4 regions of the Paenibacillus sp. FSL R5-0923 genome follow, and region 1 is predicted to be linked to each of the others. Evidence: predicted binding sites of a transcription regulator. Region 1 holds the regulator's gene; each other region holds the start of a gene.
What was found. The regulator Rex, encoded in region 1, represses fermentation and respiration genes when NADH is low (regulators of the CRP and FNR family bind a similar motif). The targets are predictions, from matches to a motif close to TTGTGAAATATTTCACAA.
Positions count from the first base shown of each region.

Region 1 (3,204 bases):
GTGTGTTTATCCAAAGTTTCATATCCAATTCAATGATCTAATTATCAGAAACACAAAAGGCTGTAACTTTGCAATCGCAGAAAGTCACAGCCTTTCAGTTATTCGTTATGATCTTAGACTATCGTTTAAGCAGTCCATCAAATGATTCTTGCGCCTTACGACGGATTGCTTCCTCATCTAGCGTTATACATTCTCCATGTTTTACAACCTGTTTACCATTCACCCATACATGCTCAACGTCCTTGGCGCTGGCAGAGTATACAGCATGAGACAACAGATCTGTGTGTGGTAGCAAATGCGGCTGGTCTATATCAATCGCGATAAAGTCCGCTTTCATGCCAACAGCGAGTCTACCCACATCATTTAAAAAGATAGACTTTGCGCCATACTCTGTAGCTATACGCAGCGCTTCCGGAGCTGGGACAGCCGTCGGATCACCACTTACACCTTTATGGATGAGGGCTGCAAGACGCATCTCTTCAAACATATCCAGGTTATTATTGCTTGCCGCACCATCTGTACCCAGTGACACCTTCACACCAGCCTTTAGAAGATCCGTAACCCGAGCCACTCCACTAGCCAGTTTCAGATTACTTCCTGGGTTATGAGACACGCCTACATCATGACGAGCCAGTATCTCGATCTCTTCATCATTCAAATGAACGCCATGTGCAACAATAGACGGACGTGTGAACATTCCAAGCTTCTCTAAATGCGCTACAGGCCGAAGTCCGTAATCCACCACATTCTGCTCCACTTCGCGTTTGGTCTCGGACATATGGGTATGCATCGGTAAATCCAAATCATGTGCCGCTTGTACAAACTTAACAAAGAAGTCCGGTGGGCAAGTATATGGGGCGTGTGGCGAGATCATCGTCGTAATTCTACCATCAGCCTTACCATGCCAATTTCGTGCAAAAGAAATCGCTTCCGCAAGCTTGTGATTTTGTACTTCCTCTGGGCATAATCCGATTACGCCTCTCATCAGTACGGAACGGATGCCTGATAATTCGACTACCTCTGCTACTCGATCCATATGATCATACATATCCAAGAAGGTTGTAGTACCACCTTTTAGCATTTCCAGTACCGACAAGGAGGTTCCCCAGTATACATCTTCTCCAGTGAATTTCGCTTCCATCGGCCACATCTTCTCTTGAAGCCACACCTGAAGTGCTAAATCATCTCCATAACCACGAAGCAATGACATTGCGGCATGGCCATGTGTGTTTACCAGACCTGGCATAAACAGCAGACGACTGCCATCAACAACTTGCACATCATCTTCCATTAAAGGCTCTTCTTTTCCTATGTAAGTGATCAAATCATCTTCAATAGTCATGTATCCGCTCAGAACCGGCTCATCTGTTCCCGAAATAAGAAAACGCCCGCCCTTAATAATCGTTTTACTGCTCTTCATTTCCGGTTTCTTCCTTTCCGTCTTTCAAATAATAAGCAAGGCTTTGCAAATCCGTTGTAAAATCGGCAGCATGAACACGGATATTCGATGGTGTTTTTAGAATCACTGGTGCAAAATTCAAAATCGCCTCAATGCCAGACTCAATGAGAATATCTGCTACATTCTGCGCTTCTGAATCAGGCACAGTAATTATCCCAATTCGAATACCTTGCTCACGAACCGTCTGACCAAGCTCCTCCATCGGTTGAACGGTAAGAGAGTTGATTTTCCGCCCCACCTTAGGTGCATAGGAGTCAAATATAGCGGTAATCTTCATAGTATCTTTCAGATAAGCATTGTAATTAGATAATGCATGTCCAAGGTTACCAGCACCTACTAAAGCCACATTCAATTGTTGATCCAGCTTCAGAATATGACGGATTTTTTCAATAAGATAAGTTACGTCATACCCGATACCTTTTCTACCAAAGTCTCCAAAATAAGCTAAATCTTTACGAATTTGAGCAGGATTTAAATCAAGTTTTTGTCCTAGTTCTTGTGAGGAAACGGTTAATATTTCACGTTTCTGGAGATCATTCAAGAAACGCAAGTACACAGGAAGTCTGCGAACAACGGCTTCTGATATTTTATCCGATTTCATAATTTACCTCCTAATTTAAGTGATATTCTGTTCAAATCCTATCGAAATATCTGCACCTCGTCTCAAGGAAGAGCGGTATTCTTATACCGCCCTTCCTTGTAGAGTGATTAATAAGATCGATGACGTTCTTTTCAAGAAACGCCTCCGTCTTCCAACCACTCCGCTATACGAGGAACCATTTGATCCGTAAGCATATGCTCCATTTTCGGGCCAGGCAACGAATAGAGGAAATACTTCCCATAGTGAGATTCGATCACCCTTGTGTCATACACAATAACAATACCCCGATCTTGCGCTGTCCGTACCAGCCTCCCAAATCCTTGCTTGAAGCGAATAACCGCCTGAGGAACAGACAACTTCATGAACGGATTCTTTTTCTGGGCTTGTAATAACTCAGACTTCGCTTCCGCTAGAGGGTGGTTTGGCGGTTGAAATGGGAGCCTCACGATGGCCAAGCATGTTAATGCTTCACCTGGAATATCTACACCCTCCCAAAAGCTGCTTGTTCCTAATAGTACAGAAGCTGCACTGTCCTGAAAACGGCGGATCAGCTTGCTACGGCTGCCCCCCTCCACGCCTTGACCTAGCACCGTGATCTCTTGTGAGGCTAGAGCCTCTTTCAGAGGATCGTAAACCTGGCGTAGCATCTTGTAAGAAGTAAACAGGACAAGCATCCGCCCACGTGTTGTAATAGCTGCTTCTGCTAGTGACTGTACGAGTGTATCGACAAATCGGGCATCGCCTACACTCCCCTTCACACTAGGGAAATCCCGCGGAATAACTAACAGCGCCTGCTCCCGATACTTAAAGGGAGAAGGCAGGAGTGACGTCATCAGACGCCCCTCTTCCGCAGCTTCATTAAGTCCGAGATTATCAATCATAAACTGGAAAGATTTATCGACAGAGAGTGTCGCCGAAGTTAGCACGATACTTTTCTTCTTGTCGAAAAACAGCTCCTTAAGCTGAGTACTAACATCAACAGGAACGGCATACAGCTGTAGCGATTTACTGCGATAATTTCCATTCGCCTCCAGCCAATATACTACATTCTCATCATTTAATCCCATAAAAAACCGTACTTGCTCACGTATCGAAGCTAAATCCTTAAATAAGCCGCTAATATCGGTAACTAGACTATCTGAGG
Region 1 covers NZ_JBBPAT010000001.1:2,898,435-2,901,638, reverse strand. Annotated here, with positions in the region: gene MKX35_RS12905 (amidohydrolase) at 119-1,420, opposite strand; gene MKX35_RS12900 (redox-sensing transcriptional repressor Rex) at 1,407-2,060, opposite strand; gene dinG (ATP-dependent DNA helicase DinG) at 2,192-3,204, opposite strand, start outside.

Region 2 (3,204 bases), on a different contig from region 1:
AAGTAAAGGTTGACGAGGAAACGAAAAAAGTAACGATTGATGGATTGCTGATGAATGGCGTCCTTACAAATGTGAAGTTGAAGGTGCTTGATCCGAAAGGCAAGGTTCAAATCGAAGATGAGACGAAGAGTACAGTCGCGGGAAGCTTCCAATTCACATTCAAACTTACGGGTAATTTAAAGGGAACCAATGAGGCGTATCTATCGACTGGCTATATGAGCGAGCCTGTAAAAGTGACCTTTGAATACTCAAAAGAAAACCCGGGTAAAGGTCACGATAAGTAATGGAGAAATAATCCATCCAAGCAGCAATAGGACCCGCGCTGAAACTTCCTGTACCGGTTATCGAATTATCTGTCCGAGTAAGACTAATAACCGAAGTGAAAACGTTTGAGGCGTAACATAACAAGCCGATTAGGTACCAGACCACGGGGTCTATACCTAATCGGCTTGTTTCTATGTAGACGTGACAAATAGAGGATTAGATTATATCAAGATATTATTCAGGTTTTAGTGGGATTGTATTATGTATTGTATAATAGAACGACTGCCTCAACAGGTATTTATAACATAAAACATAGGAGGATACATGTCCTGGAGCAAATTGAAGCAACAACTGGAGAGTTTTCTCTGTCCTGCGTTATACGGCAGGGTTGAATATCGCGCAAGTAGTTACCGTTATTTACCTGATAAATCAGGGAATTGTTATATTTCGGTAGATAAAAAGAACGTACTTAATATGAATGATAGAACTAGCTCAATTAGATGGTATCAGACGGAGCAGGAGATTAAGAATGATTCAGATCTTCAAATTCCTATCAACCATGAAGAAATTGAAGCGGTTAGAAAAGATAGCAAGGGGATCATCCCGGAGGATCGTTTAATAGTCATTGCAAGAAGCAGAAAAATATCAGAGGTTGCAAAGGAGCTTTTGTCAGCACAGGCATCATTAAGTAAATCGAATTTTATTGTTATAGCTACTAAGTATTTATCTATTTCCATTGAGGAGAGCTTAGAAAGCGACGATATCTTATTGAATATTCTAGCTTTAGTGGACAGACGAGTTGGGAAAAAGCGAATTTTAAACATGAGCGAGAAGATGAAGTTAAAGCATCCAAGTGTGCAATATTTTTATGAACTAAGGCGTAGTATATTATAAAAATAAATAACTTCATTGAATATTCAAGAAACACTCTCTACAAAAATCCCTAATTCTACGTGACTTCTTCCCACCATAACAATAGCCATGATAATGAGAGGGATGTTTGCATATGGTGCATATGGAATCGGAGAGTGTCGCTCTACTGGTAAGGAAGGATACAGTGTTATAAAATCCTTATATTTATTGGACTTTACGGACAAGTATGAGGAAAAATCTTTGTTTAAGAGATGGCATCATTGCCGTCTCTTTTTTGTTTCTTTTGTCACTTTTTTAGCATTGCTCTGACTCTGGTTCCCTCTACGGCATCCTACGATCACAAGCATGAAAGACTGCACGAAAATTAACGTTGATGCTTATGTTTAACCCCTCTCTGCTCTGCTAGGTGACGGGAATCATAGACGTACTTACGTGATGTTGCTACGATGTTTCATGGAAATTAAGTGAAAGTGATCACAAGAAATTACAGAAGGAGTTATTTATCGTGAAAAGAATCGTAACACTAAGCACCCGCAAACTGATGGATACCGCAAAACACGGCGGATGCGGCGCATGCCAGACATCTTGCCAGTCCGCTTGCAAAACTTCCTGCGGCGTTGCAAACCAGAAGTGTGAAAATGCAATGAACAGATAGGATTCGGAATTTTACCGCCCATTGCTCTGCTGATGGGCGGCTATTTTTAAGAAATGGATACTATCCCTAAAGGATGGCAAAGCCGTTTCTACTTGTGTGCAAAAGGAGCTTGATTAGTAAGTATGATTCATCAATATAAACTAAACGGATACAATATCGTGCTCGATACCTACAGTGGCTCGGTGCATGTTGTTGATGACCTAGCATATGAAATTATAGCGGATTATGAGAAAACTTCTGCCGAAAAAATCGTGACAACGCTGTTGGATAAATATAAAGATGATTCCAGCATTTCCGAGAGCGACATTCGAGAAACCATCGCGGATATCGAGGCGCTTAAAAATGATGGTCAGCTTTTTACAAAAGATGAGTATGAGAACCTCTCGCTCGATTTAAAAAAACGAAAAACTTATGTTAAGGCACTCTGCCTCAATGTTGCGCATACCTGTAATTTGTCATGCGACTATTGCTTCGCTAGCCAAGGGAAATACAACGGAGATCGGGCAATCATGAGCTATGAGGTTGGACAAAAAGCTATCGATTACCTGCTTGAAAATTCGGGTCATCATCGAAACCTGGACATCGACTTTTTCGGCGGGGAACCGCTTTTGGCCTGGAAAGTTGTTAAACAGATCGTAGCTTATGCAAGAAGCAAGGAACAAGAATACAAAAAAAAGTTCCGGTTCACCTTTACGACGAACGGAATGCTGCTGAACGATGAGGTCACTGAGTTTTTAAATCAGGAAATGTACAATGTCGTATTAAGCCTGGATGGAAGAAAAGAGGTTCATGACCGACTTCGCCAAACGGTTAACGGAAAAGGCAGCTACGATCATATTGTTCCGAAGTTCAAGGAATTCGTTCGTAAGCGCGGGGACCAAGAGTACTATGTTCGAGGAACTTACACTCGTAACAATGTCGATTTCACCAACGATATATTTCATATCGCAGACCTTGGTTTTGACAAGATCTCGATGGAACCAGTCATCTGTGATCCAAAGGAACCTTATGCACTTACCGAGGAGGACCTGCCGGAGATCTACAACCAGTACGAAATTCTCGCCAAGGAAATGATTGGACGTGATGAGCAGGGCAAGGGGTTTACCTTTTATCACTACATGCTTGACCTCTCGGAAGGACCTTGCATCCAGAAGAGAATTACTGGCTGTGGTTCAGGAACCGAATATCTTGCTGTCACCCCTTGGGGAGAGCTTTTTCCTTGTCACCAGTTCGTCGGGGATGAAGAATACAGCATGGGAAACCTCTGGGATGGCATCACAAAACCTGAGCTGCAATGTCAATTCCAAGAGAGCAACTGCTACTCGAAGCCGGAATGCAAGGACTGCTGGGCTAAACTCTACTGCAGCGGTGGTTGTCCTGCCAATGCACTGCACGCGACGGGTTCCCTCGTC
Region 2 covers NZ_JBBPAT010000002.1:20,205-23,408, forward strand. Annotated here, with positions in the region: gene MKX35_RS25205 (DUF4855 domain-containing protein) at 1-284, shown strand, start outside; gene MKX35_RS25210 (SF0329 family protein) at 589-1,158, shown strand; gene scfA (six-cysteine ranthipeptide SCIFF) at 1,643-1,792, shown strand; gene scfB (thioether cross-link-forming SCIFF peptide maturase) at 1,915-3,204, shown strand, end outside.
Region 2: the regulator Rex is predicted to act here: its motif matches at 1,600-1,617, upstream of scfA (six-cysteine ranthipeptide SCIFF).

Region 3 (3,204 bases), 1.7 Mb from region 1:
TAAGAAAGTATATCCTGAGGGGGCAGAACATAATGTCCTACGCCCATGGCAAAGCTAACGAGGTCGCAATCTGCAGCAGTGACGGAAAATGCTTAAAATTGTGAACAATCTGAGAATATAGGCGAAAAGACTTGTAATGTGATAAATATCACAATATAATCAGTTTATAAAGTGAAATAAATCACAACTAACTTATCGGTGATCAGATATCTAATTTGGTCAGTCAAGCAATTCGAATATATAACCAGGTTGTCCATTTGAAGGAGGAAGAAAATAATGAAAGTAGCTGTCATTGGATGTACACATGCCGGAACTGCCGCAATTGTAAATACTGCCAAGCTTCACCCGGAAGCCGAGATTACGGTTTATGAGCGTAATGATAATATTTCTTTCTTATCTTGTGGAATTGCTTTATACGTAGGTGGAGTGGTCAAGGACCCACACGGGCTGTTCTATTCTTCCCCTGAGAAGCTTGCTGAGCTTGGTGTAAAAACCAACATGCGTCATGAAGTGACCGTTGTGGATACGAAGTCCAAAACATTGCGTGTTCGCAATTTGGTAACCGGACAGGAGTTTGACGATACCTACGATAAGCTGATTATGACTACGGGATCATGGCCGATTGTACCAAAGCTCGAAGGGATTGAGCTGGAAGGCGTCTTGCTTTGCAAGAACTATGATCATTCCAATACCATTATAGAAAAAGCTAAACAAGCGAATAAAATCACAGTCGTAGGCGCTGGATATATCGGCGTTGAGTTGGTGGAAGCCTTCCAAATGAACGGAAAGCAAGTTACGCTGATTGATGGTGAAGATCGTATTTTGAATAAATATTTGGACCCAGAGTTTACTGCGCCGATCGAACAATCCTTTAAGGATCATGGTATTAAATTAGCGCTGAATGAGAAGGTAAGTTCTTTTGCTGGTGAAGGTGGTAAAGTTACCAAGGTTATCACAAGCGAAGGGGAGCATGAGGCGGATCTTGTAATTCTCTGCATCGGCTTCCGTCCGAATACTGAGCTGTTAAAAGGTCAAGTGGATATGCTGCCAAATGGCGCAATTCTGGTTAATGATTATATGCAGACTAGTTGCCCAGATGTGTATGCCGCTGGTGACAGCTGCGCGATTCATTACAACCCTACAGGTAAGCACGCTTATATTCCACTGGCAACCAATGCCGTACGGATGGGCACTTTGGTCGCACGTAACTTAGTGAAAGAGACGATTCCTTATATGGGTACTCAAGGGACTTCGGGCATTAAGATTTATGAAGATAATATCGCTGCTACCGGTCTTACTGAAGAAGGGGCTAAGGCTGAAGGAATGGACGTAGAAACTACCATGATTATTGACAACTACCGTCCAGAATTTATGCCAACCTTCGAGCAGGTGCAATTAAAAGTGGTATTTGATCGCGCCACACGCCGCATTCTCGGAGCGCAAATCTTGTCCAAGACGGATTTGACGCAATCGATCAATACAGTATCTGTATGTATTCAAAATAAAATGACAATCGATCAGCTTGCCTTTATCGATTTCTTCTTCCAACCTCATTACAACAAGCCTTGGAACTTCCTGAATACAGTAGGCCTCGAATCGCTACCGGCATCAGTACCAAGCAAAGAGGCAGTAACCGTATAATTTAATTGCATGTGAACAATAAAGTTGGGTAAACCGGAGCCATATATGGCTCCGGTTTTTTGTGATTGATGCTGGTACTATTTACCTTTAAAATAATATGGAGCCTATTCTTACAATTGTAATTATGGATGCGCTTCGTTAAATTTGACATGTCAGTGAAAAGTTTCACTTAGTTTTTCATTAAGTGATAATTATCACGTTAATGTGTTTTATGACACGCTACAATGGTCGTAAAGGAACAAATTTTAAGTAAATAGATGAAGGGGATAGGAATCATGGCTTATAATAAACCGCAGCAGATTGCCGCAGTCACGGTCGAGAACGGCATAAAAAAGGCGCACAATCCTTTAAGCACCGTACTAATTCTGGGCTTTTTGGGAGGAGCGTTTATCGCGCTCGGATTTTTACTGGATATTCGCGTCATTGCTGGCGCACCACATGAATGGGGATCCATCGCTAACTTTATTGGGGCAGCTGTCTTCCCTGTTGGATTGATTCTAGTACTGCTTGCAGGGGGAGAACTGCTGACAGGCAATATGATGGCTGTGCCACTTGCTTTTATGGCGAAGAAGATATCCTTCTGGGAAGTGGTTAAGAATCTCGTATTGATTACCCTGAGCAATCTAGCGGGAGCTTTGTTTGTAGCTTACTTTTTCGGTCACGTGGTTGGTTTAACCTCTGACGGTGTGTATTTGGAAAAATTAGTGGAGATGGCAGGACATAAGCTTGAGGCAGACTTCTTGCCGGCATTTGTTTCCGGTATCGGTTGTAACTGGCTTGTAGCTTTGGCGGTATGGCTCTCCTATGGAGCAGATAACTTCAGTGGCAAAATCCTCGGTATCTGGTTCCCAACGATGGCTTTTGTAGCTATCGGCTTCCAGCACGTTGTAGCCAACATGTTCTTAATTCCGGCAGCTATTTTTGAAGGTTATTTTTCATGGGGAGAGTACTTCAACAATTTTGTTCCGGTATGGCTAGGAAACTTGACGGGCGGTGCGATCTTTGTTGCGGCAGCTTATTGGATGGCTTACCTGCGCAAAGAGCCTGCATCTATTCAGTCCGTGGACAGCATGTCCGGCAGCGGTGTAAAAAAACACGCCTAAACCTATCTTATAGAGCACTCCTTAGAATAGTTGAGGGGTGCTTTTTGCTGTATAGACAAATAAAATCCGCCGTGATGTATCCGAGCTCGGGGGAACGAATTCGGATGCACAGCGAATTTTAAAAGGGGGAGTGTTTCTAGGCTCTATTACCCCGACTTTGTAATAACGAAACACTTCATTATTGTTTAGTCTACTTTACGGACGACAGCGGCAACTATAAAATATAAATAGATAGCAGAAATAGGGAGGACTGCGGACGTGAAAGGTGCTACTTTTTTCTCAGCTACGGTAGAAGTTAGTCCTAAATAAGAGGTAAAGTATACTGAGACTTTATCACGATAGCACGTCAATGCGTCTGCTTGCCCTGAACCCTGTTTTGGGATAATACTGGATGGAATAATGACACATATATTACAGGGGATGTACACTACTTATGAAGTTTTTACAGAATTATCCTAAA
Region 3 covers NZ_JBBPAT010000001.1:1,149,884-1,153,087, forward strand. Annotated here, with positions in the region: gene MKX35_RS05100 (FAD-dependent oxidoreductase) at 277-1,641, shown strand; gene MKX35_RS05105 (formate/nitrite transporter family protein) at 1,917-2,744, shown strand; gene MKX35_RS05110 (MFS transporter) at 3,178-3,204, shown strand, end outside.
Region 3: the regulator Rex is predicted to act here: its motif matches at 1,795-1,812, upstream of MKX35_RS05105 (formate/nitrite transporter family protein).

Region 4 (3,204 bases), 2.1 Mb from region 1:
CCTCCAGGAAGAAGAACCCTATAAACAGAACTGCAATGAGCACAAACCACAATTCATTAAGAGACATCATTGGGCGCCCTCCTCGTTATATGGATCATGCGAATCCCCGTGATCGTTATCCATCGCATAAGGACCTTTTTTAATCACTTTCATAAACAAACCAATTAGAACTAATCCGAGAATGGCGTAAATCGCTGTAAAAGAAATAACAGAGAATAGAACCTGACCACTCGTAATATTAGGCGACACACTGTCTTCCGTTGTCATCAGTCCGAATACCGTCCATGGCTGACGCCCGAATTCGGTCATGACCCAACCCGCTGTATTCGCGATTGGAGGAAGCAATATTCCCCATAACATAAACCGCATAAACCAAGTATTTGGACGGTCCATCTTTTTGCGCCACATTAAATACATTGCGTACATACCCAGTACAATCATCAATGTTCCTGCTAGAACCATGATCCGGAAACTCCAGAATGTCGTACGTACAGGCGGGATATAGTCGCCGGGGCCATAGGTTTGCTCATACTCAGCTTGCAGCTCAAGCATACCTTTAACTTCACCGGAAAATTTACTGTATGAAAGGAAGCTCAGCATATACGGAATTTGAAATTCTCCAGTACTTTCTTGCTTCTCAGGATCAATATTTGCCCATACGGTCCAAGGCGCCGGGTCACCACTCTTACCCCACAGTCCTTCGGAAGCCGCCATCTTCATAGGTTGAGTCTCAACCAAATACTGTGCTTGCGCATGGCCTGCCACGGCTACACCAATAGAAGAAATGATACCTACGATTGCTGCAATTTGAAAAGATTTCTTAAAGAAAGATACATCTTGTTTCTTCAATATCTTATACGCACTAATACCCGTTACGAGGAAGGCGCCTGTTGCATACGCAGCAAGAACCGTGTGCGGGAATTCAACCAGCAATTGTCCGTTCGTAATGAGCGCGAAGAAATCATTCATTTCTGCCCGTCCATTATTTATCGCAAAGCCCACAGGATGCTGCATAAAGGAGTTCGCTGCCAGAATCCAAAAAGCGGATAACATCGTACCGAATGCTACCAGCCAGATGGATAACAAGTGCACTCTTTTGGACACTTTGTCCCAGCCGAATATCCAGATCCCAATAAAAGTAGACTCCAGAAAAAAGGCTGCCAATGCTTCAACTGCAAGCGGAGCCCCGAAGACATCACCCACAAAACGTGAATAATCAGACCAGTTCATCCCGAACTGAAATTCCTGCAAAATACCTGTAACTACCCCTACTGCAAAGTTGATGAGAAACAGCTTTCCCCAGAACTGTGCCATTCTTTTGTACTCTTCATTGCCTTTTCTAACGTACATGGTCTCCATGATCGCAATCAAGAGCGCTAGTCCGATTGATACCGGTACAAAGAAATAGTGGAATATTGTCGTCGACGCAAATTGTATACGCGACAGCATTACTGTATCCATATTTTTCCCTTCCTTCTCCCCTTTTCGTTAATTATATTGTGTCAAAAATTTAGACGTCATTTTGTGATAAATGTCACACAAAGGGGTACTTTTAACGGTGAAATTCAAATGATTTGTGACAAAAATCACAATTTACCTTAAAAAAAGCAAAAAAAATAAGACGGTTTGACCGTCTTGAAGTTGTTCACTGCTCTATAACAAGCTTGACTCATAAAGGCATTGGTTAGGTAATGGAAATACCCTTCTTCAGCGATTTGAGATCGCCATTCGAATTAAGCAATTGTGGTAGCATCTTCGTGCTGCGAACCATTGGAGAGTCACATAGACGGCAAGAAGGCGCATGTTCAAATGCGAAATTATCCCTCATCCATCCGTTGCATCCATCATTGGTACACGCCCAAATCGCGGTATTTTCTTCCGGTATTTCTTCCAAAGGTTTCTTCCGGTAGTTCATTGCCGTTCCTCCCATCCTGTAAGTCAATAGTGACTAACTAGATATAAAAAGACCGTCCCAACTTTCACAAGCTGGGACGGTTTCTTCTATTATTACAGTTTTACAACGTTTTCGGCTTGTGGTCCACGGTTGCCTTGAACAACGTTGAATTCAACGCGTTGGCCTTCGTCCAAAGTTTTGAAGCCGTCGCCAGTGATTGCGCTGAAGTGAACGAATACGTCGCTTCCGCCTTCAACTTCGATAAATCCGAATCCTTTTTCTGCGTTGAACCATTTAACTGTACCTGTTTGCATGTGTGTTACCTCCACAAATTTAAATTAATATGTTCTTTTTATCTTCAAACAAAGAAAAAATTCACACATTGAAAAAGGTTGTATTACCGAATATAACAGCCCTTTTCAATGCGAAAATTAGGGACTAAATGTATGATTGATATCATATTACCACACCTGATTAGCAAAGGCAAGCTGGCATCCGTATATATCCGTTTCTACCCTAATAAGTATTACCTTCCAATGTAAGGGTTGCCAGTCAGCCCAAAATTGATTAAATCAGCTTATAATTGCCATATTTATCAAAAATTTAGAAGAAATAGATCCCCGATAGCGATACAGAGTATCGCTATTTCAGGAAGCTCTACCTTCTCAACCGAAGGGGTAGTCCGCTCTACTTGTCATTACTGCTATATCATTATATGCCGACTTCCAGCATATTATTCCTCTGGTTTTTCAAGAAGTTTTACTGTAGTCTGATTGACTTTCCCATTTCGATAATAGGTAATCTTCAGATCCTCACCAATCTTCGTCTGATTATATAAATACTTGCGAAGGGAAAGCGTGGATGTAATCGGTTCATCATTAAATTTCGTAATTACATCATTGAACTGTATTCCCGCTTCTTGTGCAGGTCCAACAGCATCCAGAACGACAACCCCATCCTTAACATTGTTCGGTAGGTTCAGTTCCTTGCGTTGGTCCTCTGCGAGAGGAATGTAAGGATTGTTTAAATCTACCGAATATACGCCTAAGTAGGAACGGGCAATCCGCCCTTTCTCAGCCAGTTCATTAGCGGTATCTATCACATGGTTAGCTGGAATAGCAAAACCCAGCCCTTCTACACCTGCATCGGAGATTTTCATCGTGTTAATACCGATGACTTTACCATCCAGATCCACAAGCGCCCCGCCGCTATTGCCTTCATTAATTGCTGCATCGGTCTGAATGACCTCTTGCTCCCAATCATATACGCCGTCCTGATTCAAGGATACGGGAACCTTCCGTTCAGTATAG
Region 4 covers NZ_JBBPAT010000001.1:799,034-802,237, reverse strand. Annotated here, with positions in the region: gene cydB (cytochrome d ubiquinol oxidase subunit II) at 1-70, opposite strand, end outside; gene MKX35_RS03595 (cytochrome ubiquinol oxidase subunit I) at 67-1,461, opposite strand; gene MKX35_RS03590 (cold-shock protein) at 1,685-1,915, opposite strand; gene MKX35_RS03585 (cold-shock protein) at 2,008-2,208, opposite strand; gene MKX35_RS03580 (S1C family serine protease) at 2,628-3,204, opposite strand, start outside.
Region 4: the regulator Rex is predicted to act here: its motif matches at 1,575-1,592, upstream of MKX35_RS03595 (cytochrome ubiquinol oxidase subunit I).